4 regions of the Streptomyces sp. NPDC023481 genome follow, and region 1 is predicted to be linked to each of the others. Evidence: riboswitches for the same ligand, from Rfam matches in the RefSeq annotation. Region 1 holds a riboswitch; each other region holds the start of a gene.
What was found. Region 1 has a riboswitch for cobalamin ahead of metE (5-methyltetrahydropteroyltriglutamate--homocysteine S-methyltransferase). Riboswitches for the same ligand answer to the same signal wherever they lie in the genome.
Positions count from the first base shown of each region.

Region 2: another riboswitch for cobalamin. It lies ahead of ACZ3ZD_RS31395 (CoA-acylating methylmalonate-semialdehyde dehydrogenase); the one in region 1 lies ahead of metE (5-methyltetrahydropteroyltriglutamate--homocysteine S-methyltransferase).
Region 3: another riboswitch for cobalamin. It lies ahead of ACZ3ZD_RS31370 (prenyltransferase/squalene oxidase repeat-containing protein); the one in region 1 lies ahead of metE (5-methyltetrahydropteroyltriglutamate--homocysteine S-methyltransferase).
Region 4: another riboswitch for cobalamin. It lies ahead of ACZ3ZD_RS26065 (cobalamin biosynthesis protein); the one in region 1 lies ahead of metE (5-methyltetrahydropteroyltriglutamate--homocysteine S-methyltransferase).

Region 1 is NZ_JBVHJE010000004.1:1,959-6,486, forward strand. Features, by position in the region: gene metE (5-methyltetrahydropteroyltriglutamate--homocysteine S-methyltransferase) at 1-1,307, opposite strand, end outside; cobalamin riboswitch at 1,475-1,693, opposite strand; gene ACZ3ZD_RS10295 (3-hydroxybutyryl-CoA dehydrogenase) at 1,886-2,755, opposite strand; gene aceB (malate synthase A) at 2,752-4,344, opposite strand; gene aceA (isocitrate lyase) at 4,460-4,528, opposite strand, start outside.
Region 2 is NZ_JBVHJE010000019.1:182,627-187,154, forward strand. Features, by position in the region: gene ACZ3ZD_RS31385 (ABC transporter ATP-binding protein) at 1-883, shown strand, start outside; gene ACZ3ZD_RS31390 (ECF transporter S component) at 880-1,704, shown strand; cobalamin riboswitch at 1,766-1,939, shown strand; gene ACZ3ZD_RS31395 (CoA-acylating methylmalonate-semialdehyde dehydrogenase) at 2,167-3,690, shown strand; gene ACZ3ZD_RS31400 (acyl-CoA dehydrogenase family protein) at 3,698-4,528, shown strand, end outside.
Region 3 is NZ_JBVHJE010000019.1:174,678-179,205, reverse strand. Features, by position in the region: gene ACZ3ZD_RS31370 (prenyltransferase/squalene oxidase repeat-containing protein) at 1-2,092, opposite strand, end outside; cobalamin riboswitch at 2,289-2,422, opposite strand; cobalamin riboswitch at 2,473-2,602, shown strand; gene ACZ3ZD_RS31365 (prenyltransferase/squalene oxidase repeat-containing protein) at 2,706-4,118, shown strand; gene ACZ3ZD_RS31360 (cobalamin-binding protein) at 4,159-4,528, shown strand, end outside.
Region 4 is NZ_JBVHJE010000014.1:196,322-200,849, forward strand. Features, by position in the region: gene ACZ3ZD_RS26060 (cobyric acid synthase) at 1-699, opposite strand, end outside; gene ACZ3ZD_RS26065 (cobalamin biosynthesis protein) at 696-1,640, opposite strand; cobalamin riboswitch at 1,745-1,907, opposite strand; gene ACZ3ZD_RS26070 (hypothetical protein) at 2,047-2,274, opposite strand; gene ACZ3ZD_RS26075 (inorganic phosphate transporter) at 2,308-3,561, opposite strand; gene ACZ3ZD_RS26080 (lysozyme) at 3,705-4,528, opposite strand, start outside.

The DNA.
Region 1 (4,528 bases):
AGGTGGGCGCGCTGGGCCGCGGTGCGTTCGGCGTAGGGCTGGGAGCGGCGGGCGTCGGCGTTGGTGACGGCGGCGGCGCGGGAGCGTACGGCGGGGCCGTTGGTGATGGGCGAGCCTGCTCGCGAGGCGAGGCCGGCGCGGTTGGCGGCCAGTTCGGCGGTGATCGTGCCGGTGCCCTGGGCGAGGCCCTTGGCGAGGGTGACGACCTCGCGCGTCTTCTGCCGGGCGAAGGCGAGCCAGCGCAGGATCTGGGGCTCGATGTCCCGTTCCGTGGTGGCGTCGAGCGGGACGTGCAGCAGGGAGCAGGACGCGGAGACGTCGACCCGGTCGGCCAGTCCGAGCAGGGTGCCCAGGGTGGACAGGGACTTGGCCAGGTCGTTGACCCAGATGTTGCGGCCGTTGACGACGCCGGCCACCAGCCGCTTGCCGGGCAGACCGCCTGCGGCGGCGAGGTCGTCGAGGTTGGCGGCGGCGGCCTCGGTGAAGTCCAGGGCCAGGCCCTCGACCGGTGCCTTGGCCAGTACCGGCAGGGCTTCGCCGAGCCGGTCGAAGTAGGACGCGACCAGCAGCTTGGGCCGGTCGGTGAGGGCGCCGAGGTCGCGGTAGGCGCGGCCGCCGGCGTCGAGTTCGGCCGGGGTGCGGTCCTGGACGAGGGCGGGTTCGTCCAGCTGGACCCACTCGGCGCCCGTGGCGCGCAGGTCGGCGAGGACTTCGGCGTACACCGGCAGCAGCCGGTCCAGCAGGGTGAGCGGCTCGAAGTCGTCCGGTACGCCGGGTGCGGGCTTGGCCAGGAGGAGGTAGGTGACCGGGCCGACCAGCACGGGCCGGGCGGTGAGGCCCAGTGCCAGGGCTTCCTTCAGCTCGGTGACCTGCTTGGTGGTGTCGGCGGCGAACACGGTGTCGGGGCCGAGTTCGGGGACGAGGTAGTGGTAGTTGGTGTCGAACCACTTGGTCATCTCCAGCGGTGCGACCTCCTGGGTGCCGCGGGCCATGGCGAAGTAGCCGTCGAGCGGGTCGGCGGCGACCGCCTCCCGGTGGCGTGCGGGGACGGCGCCAACCATGACGGTGGTGTCCAGGACGTGGTCGTAGTACGAGAAGTCGCCGGTGGGCACCTCGTCGATGCCGGCCTCGGCGAGCTGCCGCCAGTTCGTACGGCGCAGTTCCGAGGCGGTGGCACGGAGGGCGTCGGCGGTGACGCGCCCCTTCCAGTAGCCCTCGATCGCCTTCTTCAGTTCCCGGCTCTGTCCCTGGCGGGGGTAGCCGTGCACGGTGGACCGTGCTGCCGCGGCTGCGGGCTTGGTGGTCACGGAGATCTCCTTCGCGAGATGAATCCCTGAGATCCCTGGTGACGGGACGAGAGCGCGAAGGGGTGACGGACCCGGACGGGTACGAACTCGCGCGGCACGGCGCGGTCCTCCGTCCGGTATGTCGCCGACCCGCCCTCGAGGTCACCGGGATGTCCGCGCACGAGTGGTCCGGGCGCGGGCAGTTGGCAGGTCTTCGGACTCGCGGGCACGTCCTCACCGAGGAGGACTCCTACTGGCCGTCGCTTCCCAGGCCCTCCCGGGCCCAGTGCGTATGACGGCGGTCGTTCCCGCTCACCGCTGCGGGGCAGTCCCGGATTCCCACCGGGTTCCCTCTTACGACGCATCCCGCCTGGCGGACGGGGCGAACCAGCTGCACCCGCCACCCTACGGGGCCACCGTCGGACAAGGGAGCAGGACGTCCACCATCCGGACGGTGAGGCGGACCGATGCGCGCCGGGCAGGGCACAGGGCGGGAAGCCCGCCGCACACGCGCTTCCCGCCCTTCCCCTGTCACGCCGCCCGGGGACCCTCATCCCCTGCGGCGGCGCGGGTCCCTCGGCCCGCGCCGTACCGGGCCCTCAGACCGGTTCGTAGGTGTGGAACCCTCTGCCGGTCTTCCGGCCGAGGAGTCCGGCCTCCACCATCCGCTGGAGCAGCGGTGGAGGCGCGTGGAGCGGCTCGCGGAACTCGTCGTAGAGCGATTCGGCGATCGAGGCGACGGTGTCCAGTCCGATCAGGTCCGCGAGCTTCAGCGGGCCCATCGGGTGGGCGCAGCCCAGCTCCATGCCGGTGTCGATGTCGGCGGCCGTGGCGAAGCCTGACTCCGCCATGCGGATCGCCGACAGCAGGTAGGGGATGAGCAGCGCGTTGACGACGAAGCCGGCCCGGTCCTGGGAACGGATGACGGTCTTGCCGAGCACGCGGGCCGCGAAATCCTCGACCGTGGCGGTCGTGTCGGCCGAGGTGTGCAGCGAGGTCACGACCTCCACCAGTGGCAGCACGGGGACGGGATTGAAGAAGTGCAGTCCTACGACCCGGTCAGCGCGGCTCGTGGCCATGCCGAGTCGCATGACCGGGAGGGAGGAGGTGTTGGTGGCGAGGACGGCGGCGGGGTCCTCGATGATCTTGTCGAGGGCGGCGAACACCTCGGTCTTGGCGTCCGGGTTCTCCACCACGGCCTCCACGACGAGCTGCCGGTCGGCCAGGTCTTCGAGGTCGCCGGTGAAGACGAGGCGGGTGAGGGCGTTCCGCGCGGCGGACTCCTCCAGCTTGCCGCGCCGGACGGCGCGGTCGAGGGAGGCCGCCACCCGGTCCCGCGCGGCTCGGGCCGCGACGGCGTCGACCTCGCACACCACGGTGTCCAGCCCCGCTCGTGCGCAGACCTCGGCGATACCGGCGCCCATCTGACCGCCACCCACGACGCCGATGCGCCCGATGTCCCCGCTCACGCCCTGGCCTCCGTCCGGCGCACGAGGTGCCGGGTGTAGGCGTCAGGGGTGAAGAAGAGCGGCACCTCGGCTGCCAGAGCGGTTCGTTCGAACAGCGCGCGGGCCGCTTGGACATCTGCCCAGGGGTATGCGGCGCCGAGCGCGGCGGCCTCGTCGTCGAGCAGCCCGAGGACCGTCTCCCGGTCGACCACCCGATGGCGCAGCCACTGCCAGATCTGCACGCGGGCGATCTCGGCGGTCGCCGCGTCCTCCATGAGCCCGTACAGGGCGACGGCGCCCTGGCCGCGCAGCCAGGCGGCGAAGTAGCGCAGGGCGACGGCGACATTGGTGCGAACGCCCTCCATGGTCGGGGGGCCGCTGATGCGGCGCACCGACAGCAGGTCGACCGCCGTCACCTCCACGTCGTCGCGTGTCCGGTCGAGCTGGTGGGGGCGTTCGCCGAGGACGTCGTCGAAGACCTCGCGGCAGACGGGGACGAGGCCGGGGTGGGCGACCCAGGAGCCGTCGAAGCCGTCCTCCGCCTCGCGCTCCTTGTCCAGCCGCACCTTGGCGAGTGCGGCCTCATGGGCGGCCGGGTCCTTGTCCGGCACCTGTGCTGCCATGCCGCCGATGGCGTGGGCGCCGCGCTTGTGGCAGGTGCTGACGAGGAGTTCGGTGTAGGCGCGCATGAAGGGGGCGGTCATCGTGACCTTGGCGCGGTCGGGCAGGAGGAAGTCGGTGCGGTGGCCGAAGGTCTTGATCACGCTGAACAGGTAGTCCCAGCGCCCCGCGTTGAGGCCGGCGCTGTGCTCCCGCAGCTCGTAGAGGATCTCCTCCATCTCGAACGCTGCGGTGATCGTCTCGATGAGAACGGTGGCGCGGACGGTGCCGCGCGGGATGCCGAGCAGTTCCTGGGCGGTGACGAAGATGTCGTTCCAGAGCCGGGCCTCGTAGCGGTTCTCCAGTTTGGGCAGGTAGAAGTACGGGCCCTGCCCGGCGTCGATCTGCCGCTGGGCGCAGTGGAAGAAGTACAGGCCGAAGTCGACGAGCGCGGCGGGCACGGGGCGGCCGTCGTACTCCAGGTGCTCCTCGTCGAGATGCCAGCCGCGCGGCCGTACGACGATGGTGGCGAGCTGTTCGCCGAGCCGGTACTCCTTGCCCTCGGGGGTGGTGAAGTCGATGCGGCGCTCGATGGCGTCCAGCAGGTTCAGCTGCCCGCTGATGACGTTGTTCCAGGTGGGCGCGGTGGCGTCCTCGAAGTCGGCCATCCAGACCGCGGCCCCGGAGTTGAGGGCGTTGACCGTCATCCGGCGGTCCGGGGGGCCCGTGATCTCGACGCGCCGGTCGCTCAGCCCGGGCGCGGGTGGTGCGGCCCGCCAGGACGGGTCGGCACGGATGGCGGAGGTGACCATCGGGAAGTCGAGCGGGGAGCCCGAGGCCAGGCGCAGGACCTGCCGGCGGCGTTCCCTCATCAGGTCGTTCCGGCGGGTACCGAAGGCGGCGGCCAGGTGGCCCAGGAAGTCCAGGGCGGCGGGTGTGAGGATCTCGTCGTGACGCTCGCCCGCGGGCGCGAGAACGCGGACGTGGCGGGTCAGGGCACTGGTGGACATCGCTTCTCCTGCGAGCGGGGCGGAGTGGGCGGGTTCGGGGAGCGGGGGTCGGACGAGGACGGTCGTGCGACCCCCGCTCCTCTCGGGCAGACAGGTCAGGTCGCGAAGGGACGGCCTAGTGGAACTGCTCCTCCTCCGTGGAACCGGCCAGCGCGGTGGTCGAGGAGGCGGGGTTGACGGCGGT
Region 2 (4,528 bases), on a different contig from region 1:
CCGTGACGCCCGCCGCGCCGCCGCACCACTGCGGGCCACGCTCGCCGACCGTGCGCCCGTACCCGTGCGGTCCCCGCTGACGGACGGCGAACGGACACGGCTGCTGAGCGCGCGCGGCATCACGGTCGCCTACCGGGGTGTCGCCGCCGTTCGCGAAGTCGACCTCGACCTGCACGCGGGTGAGGTCACCGCGCTGATGGGCCGCAACGGCTCCGGAAAATCCTCCCTTCTGTGGGCCCTGCAGGGCTCCGGACCGCGCCGGGCGGGAAGCGTGCGGGTGACCGGCGACACCGGCGGTACGGACCCTCACTCGGTACCGCCGGCCCAGGCCCGTCGGCTCGTCGGGCTGGTTCCGCAGACCCCGGCCGACCTGCTCTACCTGGAGAGCGTCAAACAGGAACTCGACCAGGCCGACGCCGAGTCGGGTACCGAGTCGAAGGCGCGCGCCCTCCTCGACCGGCTCGCGCCGGGCATCGACGACGCCATCCATCCCCGAGATCTCTCCGAGGGGCAGAAACTCGCGCTGGTCCTCGCCATCCAGCTCTCGGCCGCGCCCCGGGTCGTCCTGCTCGACGAACCGACCCGGGGTCTGGACTACCAGGCCAAGACGGCACTGATCGGCATCGTGGACGCCCTCGCGGCGGAAGGCCGTACGGTCGTCGTCTCCACGCACGACGTCGAATTCGTCGCCCGTGCCGCAGACCGCGTCGTGGTGATGGCCGAGGGCGATGTCGTCGCCGACGGCCCGACCACGGACGTCATCGTCTCCTCGCCGACCTTCGCCCCGCAGACGGCGAAGATCCTCTCCCCGCTGCCGTTCCTGACGGTGCACCAAGTGGCACACGAGCTCGCCACCCACTGTGACGAGGGAGCACGCCCATGAAACCACGCACCGGCGCCGCCATCCGGCTGACCCCACGCGTCGGCGTGGTCATGGGACTGGCCGCCCTCCTCGGACTGGTCGCCTTCTTCTGGCCGTTCGTGGTCGCGCCGGGCACGTTCGGCTCGAACTACGCGCCCCCGCTGATCTTCGGCGTCCTGCTGGTGCTCGTCCTGTGCGTGGTCCTCTCGGAGATCGCCGAGGGCGGCATCGACTCCAAGGCGCTCGCCATGCTGGGCGTACTCTCCGCCGTGAACGCCGCCCTGCGCCCGCTCGGCGCCGGAACGGCGGGCATCGAGACCGTCTTCTTCGTCCTGGTCCTGGCGGGGCGGGTCTACGGCCCCGGCTTCGGTTTCGTCCTCGGCTGCACGTCGCTGTTCGCCTCCGCCCTGATCACCGGGGGAGTGGGGCCGTGGATGCCGTACCAGATGTTCGGCTGCGCCTTCGTGGGGATGCTCGCCGGGTTCCTGCCCAGGGCGAGCGGCCGGCGCGAGGTGCTGATGCTGGCCATGTACGGCTCGCTGTCCGGCTACCTCTTCGGCTTCCTGCTCAACCTCTCCTTCTGGCCGTTCTCCCTGGACCCCAACAGCTCCATCGCCTACCTCCCGGGCCTGCCCTTCACCGAGCAGTGGCACCGTTACGTCGCGTTCGACCTGGCCACCTCGCTGGGCTGGGACACCGGCCGGGCGGTCACCAACTTCGTGTGCCTGCTGCTGGCCGGACCCGCCGTCCTGACCACCTTCCGGCGCGCCGCCCGCAAGGCCCGCTTCCGGGCGCCGGTGCGCTTCGCGGCCCCCCGGACGGCCGCATCCGAGCCCCGCTGACCTCGAACACCACCGGAACCCGGGCTACGGGGGTGGATTTACTAGGACGTCCAACTATATATTCGAGGGGTAGGCCCGCGGTGCAGGGAAGCCGGTGTGATTCCGGCACGGTCCCGCCACTGTGACCGGGGAGTACGCCGTCGAGCAGGACGCCACTGACGAGCTGGATGTCGGGAAGGCGGACGGCGCGCGCTGATCCGGGAGTCAGGATACCGGCCGCGGGATGTTCCGTGTTGTCCACGAGGATGGAGCTGACACGCATGGCACCGCTGCGTATTCACGATCCCGGCGGACTCGGCCGCCGGCGTCACTCACGCCGCATTCCCGTCGTCACCGCCTGACGGTTCGCCCGCCATACGCGTTCTCGCGCTGCCCCCGCACACACGTGCACGCCACCGCGTCCCTGTGTGCCGGTTCGGCGCGCCATCCCGGATCACCCGCACCTGACGAGAGCAGGCACCCATGATCCGTCCGAACGACTCCGCCAACGTACGTGAGTTGACCCACTTCATCGATGGCAGGCACACCCCGGGAACCTCGGGGAACCACGGCGACGTGTACGACCCCAACACCGGCGAGGTCCAGGCACGCGTGCCGCTGGCCGACCGGGCCGAGACCGAGGCGGCGATCAGCGTCGCCGCCGAGGCACAGCGGGAGTGGGGCGGGTGGAACCCGCAGCGCCGCGCCCGCGTCCTGCTGCGCTTCCTGCACCTCGTCGAACAGGAGAAGGACGCGCTCGCCCGGCTGTTGTCGTCCGAGCACGGGAAGACCATCGCCGATGCCCACGGTGACATCCAGCGCGGTCTGGAGGTCGTGGAGTTCGCCGCGGGCATCCCGCATCTGCTCAAGGGCGAGTTCACCGACAACGCCGGCACCGGCATCGACGTGCACTCCCTGCGCGCCCCGCTCGGAGTCGCCGCCGGCATCACACCGTTCAACTTCCCGGCGATGATTCCCCTCTGGAAGGCCGCGCCCGCCCTGGCCTGCGGCAACGCCTTCATCCTCAAGCCTTCGGAGCGCGACCCCTCCGTCCCCCTCAGGCTGGCGGAACTGTTCCTGGAGGCGGGCCTGCCGGCCGGCGTCCTCAACGTCGTCAACGGCGCCAGGGAAGCGGTCGACACCCTCCTGGAAGATCCCCGCGTCGCCGCCCTCGGCTTCGTCGGTTCCACACCCGTCGCCGCGCACGTCTACGCGACCGCCGCGGCCCACGGCAAGCGTGCCCAGTGCTTCGGCGGCGCCAAGAACCACATGATCGTGATGCCGGACGCCGATCTCGACCAGGCGGTGGACGCCCTGATCGGCGCCGGGTACGGCTCTGCGGGCGAGCGCTGCATGGCCGTCTCCGTGGCCGTCCCCGTGGGCGAGGACACCGCCGACGCGCTGGTGGCCCGGCTGAAGGAGCGCATCGGCGCGCTGCGCATCGGCCGCAGCGACGACCCCCAGGCCGACTTCGGCCCGCTGGTCGGCAGGGACGCCGTCGACAGAGTCCGCGAGTACATCGACCTCGGTGTCGCAGAGGGCGCCGAACTCGTCGTGGACGGCCGGGGCTTCGTGCTTCCCGGTCACGAGAAGGGCTTCTTCGCGGGGGCGTCGCTGTTCGACCGGGTCACCCCGGCGATGCGCATCTACCAGGAGGAGATCTTCGGGCCCGTGCTGTCGGTCGTGCGCGCCGCCGACTACGAGGAGGCCCTGCGCCTGCCCAGCGAGCACGCCTACGGAAACGGCGTCGCCCTCTTCACCCGCGACGGGGACACGGCCCGGGACTTCACCCGGCGTGTGAACACCGGCATGGTCGGCGTCAACGTGCCCATCCCGGTGCCGGTCGCCTACCACACCTTCGGCGGCTGGAAGCGGTCCGGATTCGGCGACCTGAACCAGCACGGCCCGGACTCGATCCGCTTCTACACCCGCACCAAGACCGTCACCTCCCGCTGGCCGGCCGGGCTGCGCGAGGGCGCGAGCTTCACGATCCCCACGATGGGCTGAGTGCCGTATGACCACCACCTGGCTCACCGAGGACCAGCAGGCCCTCGTCGAGACCACCCTCGACTTCGCCCAGGACCACCTGGCACCGCACGCCCTGGACTGGGACCGCGACAAGCACTTCCCCGTCGATGTGCTGCGCAAGGCGGCCGGGCTCGGACTCGGCGGCGTCTACGTCCGCGAGGAGTCCGGCGGTTCCGGCCTCACCCGCACCGACGGCGTGCTCGTCTTCGAGACCCTCGCCTCCGGCTGCCCGTCCATCGCCGGGTACCTCTCCATCCACAACATGGTCGCCTGGATGATCGACCGCTACGGCGACGACCCCCAGCGCGACCGGTGGCTGCCCCGTATCTGCGCCATGGACGACCTCGCCAGCTACTGCCTGACCGAACCGGGCGCCGGTTCCGACGCGGCAGCGCTGACCACCAGGGCCGTCCGCGACGGCGACCACTACGTCCTGACCGGCGTCAAGCAGTTCATCTCCGGCGCGGGCGCCTCCCAGGTGTACGTCGTGATGGCCCGTACCGGAGGCGCCGGCCCTGACGGCGTCTCGGCCTTCCTCGTCGACAAGGACGACCCCGGGCTCACCTTCGGCCCCGACGAACGGAAGATGGGCTGGAACGCCCAGCCGACCCGCCAGGTCGTCCTGGACGGCGTACGACTGCCCGCCGGCCGGCTCCTGGGCCGCGAGGGCGAGGGCTTCCGCATCGCCATGAACGGCCTGAACGGCGGCCGCCTCGGCATCGCCGCCTGCTCGCTCGGCGGCGCCCGCAGCGCCCTCGACCGCAGTCTCGCCCACCTCGCCGACCGGGAGGCGTTCGGCGCACGGCTCCTCGACGCC
Region 3 (4,528 bases), on a different contig from region 1:
CGATGGCGGTGGAGTCCACGTCGGAGTCCATGGTGGACGGAATCAGACTCGGCCAGGCGCCGCTGGGCTGCTGGAGGCTCTCGAGGTAGGTGATCGGCTGCTTGGCCGCCGCCTTCTCACCGGCACGCAGCTGCGCCATCACGGCCAGGGACTGGGCGAAGACCGAGGGCGCGTACCGGTAGGCGCCCTCGGCGGCGCAGGAGCGGTCGGGGCCCGTGCTCGGCTTGGTGCAGACGGCCTTCGCGAGCGCGGCGATCAGGTCGTGCCCCGCGAAGTGACGCGGGTCGCGGCCGACGGCCTCGGCGAGCAGCGCGGTCTTCCCGAGAGAGCCGCCCGCAGCGTACGGCGTGCCGATGCCGGTCCAGTCGTCGACGGTGCGGCCCTCGCCGTCCTTGCCGCGGTGGTCGAGGAAGTCGACGATGCCGCGCAGCCTGGCGTTGTCCAGGCCCGTGGCGGCGAGGGCATAGGCGCCGTCGATGGTGAGGCCGAAATCGGCGCGGGCCGAACCGGTACCGGCGGTGTAGTACTGGCCCCGCTTGAGGTTGGCCGCCCTGGTGAGGTAGGCGACACCCTTCTTCAGATCCGGTCCCACGCCCGTAGGAGCACTCGGTGAGCCGCTGGGCGTGGTCGGCGGCTCGGACGGAGGCACGGGCTTCTTCGTCGTGAGGGTGACCAGGCTCGTTCCCGCACCGGCGAGGACGGCGGGCGGAGTCGCGTAGAGGGCCGGGTCGGTGTCGGTCTCCTCGAAGCCGAAGCCGCCGCCCTTGAGCTGGTGCCGGGACAGCCAGCCGACGGCCGCGTCCGCGCGTTCGGTGTCACCGAGAGCGCGCAGGGCCTGCGCGGCGTATGCCGTCGCGGTCACGCTGCCGGAGGAGGATCCGGTATAGCCGGGGAAGGCGCCGTCCGCTCGCTGGGTCTTGGTCAGGTAGGTGCGAGCGTGGGTGACGGCGTCGTCGTGGCCTCCGGCCTTGTGCAGCACCAGGGCGACCAAGCCGGTGGTGGCGGGGTCACCGTCGCAGTACTCGCCGGCGCGGATGAGGATGCTGGTGATGCCGCCGTCCTTGCACTGGAGTTGCGTGAGACGGTCGACGGTCGTGGCCGGGGGTGCCACCCCGGCGCGCAGGAGGGCCAGGACGGACAGGGCCTGGCCCTCGGTGTAGGACGCGGACCGGAAGTCGCCCTCGGCGGTGCAGCCCGGGTGCGCGTCGCCGGATTCGGGGCCCGCCGCGCACACGTTCTTCGTGAGGACGTCGATGAGGTCGCGCCCGCCGAGAGCACGCGGATCGCGTTCGGTGACCTCGGCGAGGAGGGCGAGGCGGGCGACGGCGGTGGCGTCCGGCGCCTGGTCGGCGCCGTTCGGGTAGCCGAAGTCGCCGACGTGGGCGGCGAGGAAGCCGGTGACCTTGTCGAGCGTGGCGCTCTCGCCGTCCACCGCGGCGAGAGCGTAGGCGGTGTCGGCGGTCAGCGCGTAGTTCGGTGTGGTTGCTCCGTCGTCGACGATGCGCTCGCCGTCGGTCAGGCGGCCCTTGAGCCATGCTGCGGCAGCGGTCAGGTCGACCGTGCCGGGGGCGCCGGTGGGCGTTCCGCCCGGGTCGGGTGTGTGGGTGGCGCCGGCGCGTACGTCGTCGGGGGTGAAGGCGGGCTTGCCCGTCGTGCCGCCGACGTCCGTGCCGCCGTAGACCCAGGCGTCGACGTCGCCGTCCTTGAGTTTGCGGTCCTTTGCGCCGTACTGGCTGTAGGTCCACTCGTCCTGGCCGGGTGACGCGGTCCAGTACGACCAGTACGCCGTCGCCTGCGGGGTCAGAACGCAGGACTCCTTGTCCGGGGTCGGGTACTGCGTGCCGGAGTGGAAAGCGCCGTAACCGATGCGGCAGATGAATGCGGGGCCGTCGTGCTGGGTGCCGGTGGTGGTGAAGCCGGCGTCGTGCAGCAGGTCGTAGCCCGTGGTGGGCGTGGTGTCGCAACCGCGCTCCACTTCGCCGCCGAACGCCCCGAAGTCGACGGCGACGACGGCACCCTTGGCCGAGGTGCAGTCACCGACACCCTCGGCGGCGGCAGGTGCCGTCGCGAAGAACGTCACGCAGGCCGCCATCAGGATGAACAGGGCGGACACGAGTGCCGTGCCTCGCGCGCCCCCGATTCTCCCGTTTCTTCGCTTCCCCGTCCGCACCACGGCCCCCTCGCGCCTGCCCGACGCGGGCGCGGACGTGGCAGAGGGCCTCCGTCGGACGAGGAGTTCCCCGCAGCCGGAAGCTGGTCGCACCACGCCGTAGTCCACGACGGCGTCTGTTGCTGTTGAACACGCCCCAGGCATTCCGGCTCGCCCGGCGGTACCGGGCCCACGGTTGCGGGTCAGCGCCGGACTTCGACCGGCTTCCCCTGGAACTTGTTGCGTATCAGCGGGATTTGAACACGTCTCACAGACACCGTCAAGGTGGTCCACCGGCCGGCCGAGGTGAACACTGGCGGCTCGGTCACGCGTCCGATACCGTCCCACTGCCGAGTGGGGGAACCCGGTGGGAATCCGGGGCTGACGCGCAGCGGTGTGGGACGGCAGGGACCGGCCCGAGCCCGAATGCCCAAGCGGTGAAGCACCTTTGGAAGCCGGTCCACGCGTTCCGGACGGCGGCCACGCCCGCTGCTCCGCAGGCCACCGTCGGCCCCGCACCGGGTCCGGCCGGCGTCCTCCGTCCAAGGAGCAGGCCATGCCCCGTTCGCTGTCCTACCGCCGTCCCGCCCTCGCCACGGCCGCCGCGCTCGGCGCCTTCGCCCTCACCACGCTGCCCGCCGCGGCCACCTCCACACCCGCGCAGATCGCCACGTCGAAGACGAACGGCGTCACCTACCTCAAGTCGCTGCAAGCGGCGGACGGTTCGTACGCCGGCTCCGGCCTGTCCAACGAGTGGGCCTTCAGCGCGTTCGCCTCGGCCGGAACCGCCGCCGTGGACGTGACGCCCGGCGGCGACCCGAGCAAGAACGCGAGAACCGTCTACCGCAACCTGCTCTCCACCGCCGGCTGGCCCTCCACCTCCCCCGTGGTCACAGACTACGAACGCGCCACGCTGAACGCCTACGCCGCGGGCATCGACCCCTCCCGCGTCTCCGCGTCCCGCAACCTGATCGCCGACATCTACGGCTACTGGCAGACCGCCGAACCCGGCTACATCGGCCCGTCCGCCAACTTCAACGGCACCGTCTTCGCGGCACTCGCCCTGAACGGTGCGAAGACCCAGTCCGGGCAGGCACGCATCCCGCAGGCCCTGCGCGATGCGGTCGTCACCCGCATCCGGGCCAACCAGCACAACGACGGCGGCTGGAACTACAGCAAGGCCGAGGGCAACCCCAGCCAGCTCTCCGCCGCGAGCGACATCGACATGACAGGGGCGGCGATGGCCGCCCTGTGCGTGTCGGGCGTGCCGAACACGGACACGGACGTCGTACAGGCCAAGGCGTTCCTGAAGAGCAAGCTCGTGCCGAACAGCGGCGCCTTCAACGCCATGTTCGGCGTCAACACCGACTCCAACGGCTGGGCGGTGTCCGGCCTGAACGCCTGCGGCATCAACCCGCAGACCGGTGACTTCCTCACCTCCATGGGCAGGACACCGGTGGACTTCCTGATCGCCCAGCAGTTCAACCCGGGCGGCGGCTTCAAGTACCTGCCGTCCGACACCTCACCGGCGGCGTACGCGTCCATCGACGGACTCCGGGCCGTGGCCGGCGGCGGCTTCACGGCCACCCCGCCGGTTCCCACGACGCCGGGTGCGCCCCAGTGGGTGAGCCAGTCCTCCCTCACCGCCGGTACGGCCACGAAGCTGGGACTCACGGTGGACGACGGCGCGGGAAACCTGAAGGTGTGCTCCGTGGCCCTCACCCCGACCGGCTCGACGACCACGCTGGGCGCCCTCCTCGACGCGGCAGCGAGCGCCGCCACGCCGTCCGGCTGCGTCACGAGCGTCACCCCGTCCTCCGGCACCGCCACGATCACCGCCGTCAACGGCAAGGCCAACAGCGGATCGAACACGTGGAAGGTCAGCATCGACGGCTCGGCGTTCACTTCCGCCACGCGGGGCACGGTCCTCGGTGTCGGCGACACGGTCTCGTTGCGCTGGGGCGCCTGACACCAGCGCTGTCGGCCGTGGCGGGACCTACAGTCGAGGCATGCGCATCGTCTCCCTGCTGCCCGCCGCGACCGACATCGTCGCCGAGCTCGGACTGTCGGACCGGCTGGTCGGCCGTACCCACGAGTGCGACTGGCCTCCGCACGAGGTGGCCTCGGTACCCGTCGTGACCGGAGCGGATCTGGATCAGGACGCACTCACCAGCAGGGAGATCTCCGACGCCGTCGGCGGCTCGGCGCACTCGGGCTCGTCGCTGTACACGCTCGACACGGAGGCTCTCGCGGCCCTGCGCCCCGACGTGATCCTCACCCAGGACCTGTGCGACGTGTGCGCCGTGTCCTACGAAAAGGTCAGCCGGGCGGTGCGGCTGCTCGACGCCGACACCCGGGTCCTCAGCCTGGAGCCGCGCA
Region 4 (4,528 bases), on a different contig from region 1:
GATGCCGAGCCCGTGCCGGAACGGCAGCACGCCGTACGTCCGCCGCCCGGTGAGGTCCCGGAGCATGTCCAGGCCGGGCTCCAGCAGGCCGACATCGCCGCGGAACTTGTTCACCAGGAAGCCGGCGACCAGCTCCTGGTCCTCGGGGGAGAGCAGGGCGACCGTGCCGAAGAAGGAGGCGAAGACGCCCCCGCGGTCGATGTCGCCGACGACGAGCACGGGCAGCCGCGCGCCCCGCGCGATCCCCATGTTGACGATGTCGGTCCGCCGCAGATTGATCTCGGCCGGGCTGCCCGCCCCCTCACAGATCACCGCGTCATACGTGCCCCGCAACTCGGCCAGGCAGTCCAGCACCGTGCCCAGCAGCCGCTGTTGGCGCCCGCCGTGGTACCCGCGCGCGCTCAGCTCGCCCACCGGTCTGCCCAGCAGCACCACCTGGCTGCTCTGTTCGCCGCCGGGCTTGAGCAGCACCGGGTTCATCAGCGCGGTCGGCTCGACCCGGCAGGCCTGGGCCTGCATCGCCTGCGCCCGGCCGATCTCGGCACCCTCGCGCGTCACGAACGAGTTGAGGGACATGTTCTGCGCCTTGAACGGCGCGACCTTCACGCCCTGGCGGACCAGCCAGCGGCAGATGCCGGCCGTCACGACGCTCTTGCCGGCGTCGGAGGTGGTGCCGGCGACGAGGAGACCACCGTTCACTTGCCGCGTCCCTTCAGGATTCGGCGCGCGAGAAGCGTGCTGCCGAGGGCGAGCAGGCCGACCCGGCGGGAGAGCCGTACGGCCCGGTCGATGTCGGTGACCCGGACCGGCCGTCCGGTGGCGCCGTTGAGCACCGGGCGGTGCTCGACCCGGCCGCCGTAGGAGAGCGTCCCGCCCAGGCGGACGCCGAGGGCACCCGCGAAGGAGGCCTCCACGGGCCCGGCGTTGGGACTGGGGTGCCGGCGCGCGTCCGCCCGCCAGGCGCGCAGGGCGCCACGCGGATCCGGTCCGGACGCGGCGGCGAGTACGGCGGTCAGCCGGGCCCCCGGCCAGCCGGCCACGTCGTCCAGGCGGGCGGAGGCCCAGCCGAACCGCCGGAAACGCGGCGACCTGTGCCCCACCATCGCGTCCAGGGTGTTGACCGCGCGGAAGCCGAGCAGCCCCGGGACCCCGGCCACCGCGCCCCACACCAGGGCGCCCACCACCGCGTCGGAGGTGTTCTCGGCGACCGACTCGACCACGGCCCGGGCGATCCCGTCGGCGTCCAGCGACTGCGGGTCCCGGCCGCACAGATGGGGCAGCCGCGCCCGAGCCGCCTCGACGTCCCCGGACTCCAGGGCACGCCCGATCACGCGGGCCTCCCGGACCAGCGAGGTGCCCCCCACGACGGCCCAGGTGGCGGCGGCGGTCAGCGCGACGGAGGCGGCAGGGGAGGGGCGTACGGCACGCGCGGCCAGCGCGCCGAGTGCGACGGAGCCGCCGGCGCACAGGGCGGTGTGCAGGGCGCCCCAGCCACGGTGGTCGTGCCACAACGCGCCTTCCACGGCGCCCGCCGCCCGGCCGAACGCGGCGACGGGATGCCCGCGGCGCGGATCGCCGAGAAGCAGGTCCCCGAGGACGCCGGCGGCGGCGCCGTACGCGTACGTGCGATCGGCACCCATCGGTTCAGCCGGCCGTGGGGACGGGAACGGGCCTGGTAGGGGTCGTCGTTCGGCAGCCGGGCATGGCGATATGTGTCCTCACTCAGGGTGTCCGCGCCCTGGTAATACGACGTGAATCGACGGTGAGAGTTCCTGGCTCCCGGGGTTCGTCTCCCCGGTGACAGTGGCGGGACCGCGCCGGATTCGCACCGGCTTCCTCTCCTGCCGCCGTAGTTGGCCCAGGCAGTCCACCACGCGCCCCAAACGACCGTCAACCTGCCTTTGACCTGGGACGCCGGACTGTGCTGAGGCCCACACCGCCGACACGCCCAGGCCCTGCCGGGCCCCGCTGGAGGGGGCGCCCGGCAGGGCCTGGGGGACGGTCCGGGACCGTCGGGGTGTGGCGGCGATGAGGTGGACGAGGCCGTCAGGACTTGGCGACGATCAGGTGGATGCCGTACGCCACCGCCGCCGCGCAGGCCGCGAAGCACACGTACGCACCGGTCACCGCCAGCCCGGCGGAGCCGCCCTGGGCCGCGGCCTTCTCGCGCCGGGCCAGGCCGTTGATGCCGAGGGTGAACAGGGCCACCAGGCCCACGGTGAACGCGAGGCTGACGCCGAAGACGGAGCCGAGGGCCGCCCAGTCGATCTTCATGGGGATGCTTCCTTCAGTAACCGTGACGCGGGGTCAGACCGTGGCGGCCGGCGGGCCGGCCGGGGCCGGTTCGGCGGGGGCGGTGGTCTGCTGCGGGAACGTGAGGCCCAGGTCGGGGGCGACCGTGCCGGTGGGCGGCGGGATCACGGCGGCGATGGCGGTGGTGACCACACCGGCCGGCTCGTCGGGCTCCTCGACCACGTTGGTGTGGTCGACGACCTCGCGGCGGGAGATCTTCCAGATCGCGGCGCTCGCGGCGACGAGGAAGACGGCGACGGCGGCGGTGCCCCAGTCACCGAGGCCGGTGACGGACTCGGCACCGGCGCCGACCAGCGCGGCGGCCGGCAGGGTCAGCGCCCAGGCGACGAACATGCGCGTCGCGGTGGACCAGCGGACCACACCGCCCTTGCGGCCCAGACCCGCGCCCATCACCGAGCCGGAGACGACGTGCGTGGTGGAGAGGGAGAAGCCGAGGTGCGAGGAGGCCAGGATGGCGGTCGCGGCGCTGGTCTGCGCGGCGAAGCCCTGGCGCGGCTCCAGGTCGGTCAGGCCCTTGCCCATGGTGCGGATGATGCGCCAGCCGCCGATGTAGGTGCCGAGCGCGATGGCCAGGCCGGCGGAGAGGATCACCCAGGTGGGAGGGTTGGAGCCGGGGGCGAGCGAGCCGCCGGCCACGAGGGCGAGGGTGATGATGCCCATCGTCTTCTGGGCGTCGTTGGTGCCGTGGGCCAGGGAGACCAGGCCGGCGGAGGCGATCTGGCCGGCGCGGTAGCCCTTGCGGGTGGCCTCGCCGTCCGCGGTGCCGCCGATGCCGTAGGAGAACCGGGTGGCCAGCAGCGAGGCCAGGCCCGCCACGATCGGCGCGGCGACGGCCGGCAGCAGCACCTTGGTGACCAGTACGTCACCGTGGACGGCGCCGAAGCCGGCGGAGGCGACGGTGGCGCCGACCAGGCCGCCCATCAGGGCGTGCGAGGAGCTGGAGGGCAGGCCCACCAGCCAGGTCAGCAGGTTCCAGAGGATCGCGCCGACCAGGGCGGCGAAGATGACCTCGGGACGGATGCCGGTCTCGTCGACGAGACCCTTGGAGATCGTGTTCGCGACCTCCACGGAGAGGAAGGCGCCCACCAGATTGAGGGCGGCCGACATGGTGACCGCGATCTTCGGCTTCAGGGCGCCTGTGGAGATGGTGGTGGCCATCGCGTTCGCGGTGTCGTGGAAACCGTTCGTGAAATCGAACGCGAGAGCGGTGACGACCACTATCGCGAGGATCAGCGAGAAGCTTTCCATTTACCCAGGCAATCGTTCGAGGTCATTGGCGGGTCGAACGTAGGCAACCTGGGTGAACGGAAGATGAACTGGGACGGGCGTGGGGGTGTCAGTAACGCGCGCGAGAGATTCCGCTTGGCCCCCTCGCCCCAGACGCCCCTTGGCTACCGGTTCCGCGCCAGGATCCGCAGCCGGCTCAGGGAGCCGTTGAAGAGATTCTGGTCACCCGGCAGCCTGCCCGCGCCGGCGTACTGCCAGAACGTCCAGTAGTGCCAGCCGCCCGGCAGCGCCCCCGGCCGCGAGGTGCCGTGCCGGGCGATCCAGAGGGGGTTGGAGGCGGAGAAGGCGCGGCTGTTGCCGGTGCACAGCTTCCACCACTGGGTCGTGGTGTAGATGACCGGGCGGCGGCCCGTCTCCCGCTTGACCTCGTCGCTGAAGGACCGGATCCAGCGCACCATCCTGGCCTTGCCCAGCCCGTAGCACTTGTGCCGCGTGCTGTACGGGTTGTACTCGATGTCCAGCGCGGGCGGCAGCGTCCAGCCGTCCGCCCGCCAGCCGCCGCCGTACCGCACGAAGTACGCGGCCTGCCGGGTGCCGGAGGACCGGTCGGGCAGGGCGAAGTGGTACGCGCCGCGCAGCAGCCCGGCCGTGCGGGCGCCCGAGTACTGCCCGGAGAAGTAGGGGTTGCGGTAGGTCGTGGACTCGGTCGCCTTGACGTACGCGAACCGGGCGCCCTTCGCCGCGGCGGCGGCCCAGTCGACGCGCTTCTGGTGCGACGAGACGTCGTGCCCCCGGGGCAGACCGGCGGGCAGTGACGTTCCTGCGGCCAGCAGGATCCCGTCCGGCCGTGCGAGGCCGACCGCCTGGGTCCCGGCCGTCCCGGCCGTCCCGACCGGTCCGGCCGGTGCCCCGGGTCCCGCCGGGCCGGCCGACGCGGGCGCGGTGCCCGCGAGGGCGAGGGCCGCGGTGGCCGCCACGAGAACACCGG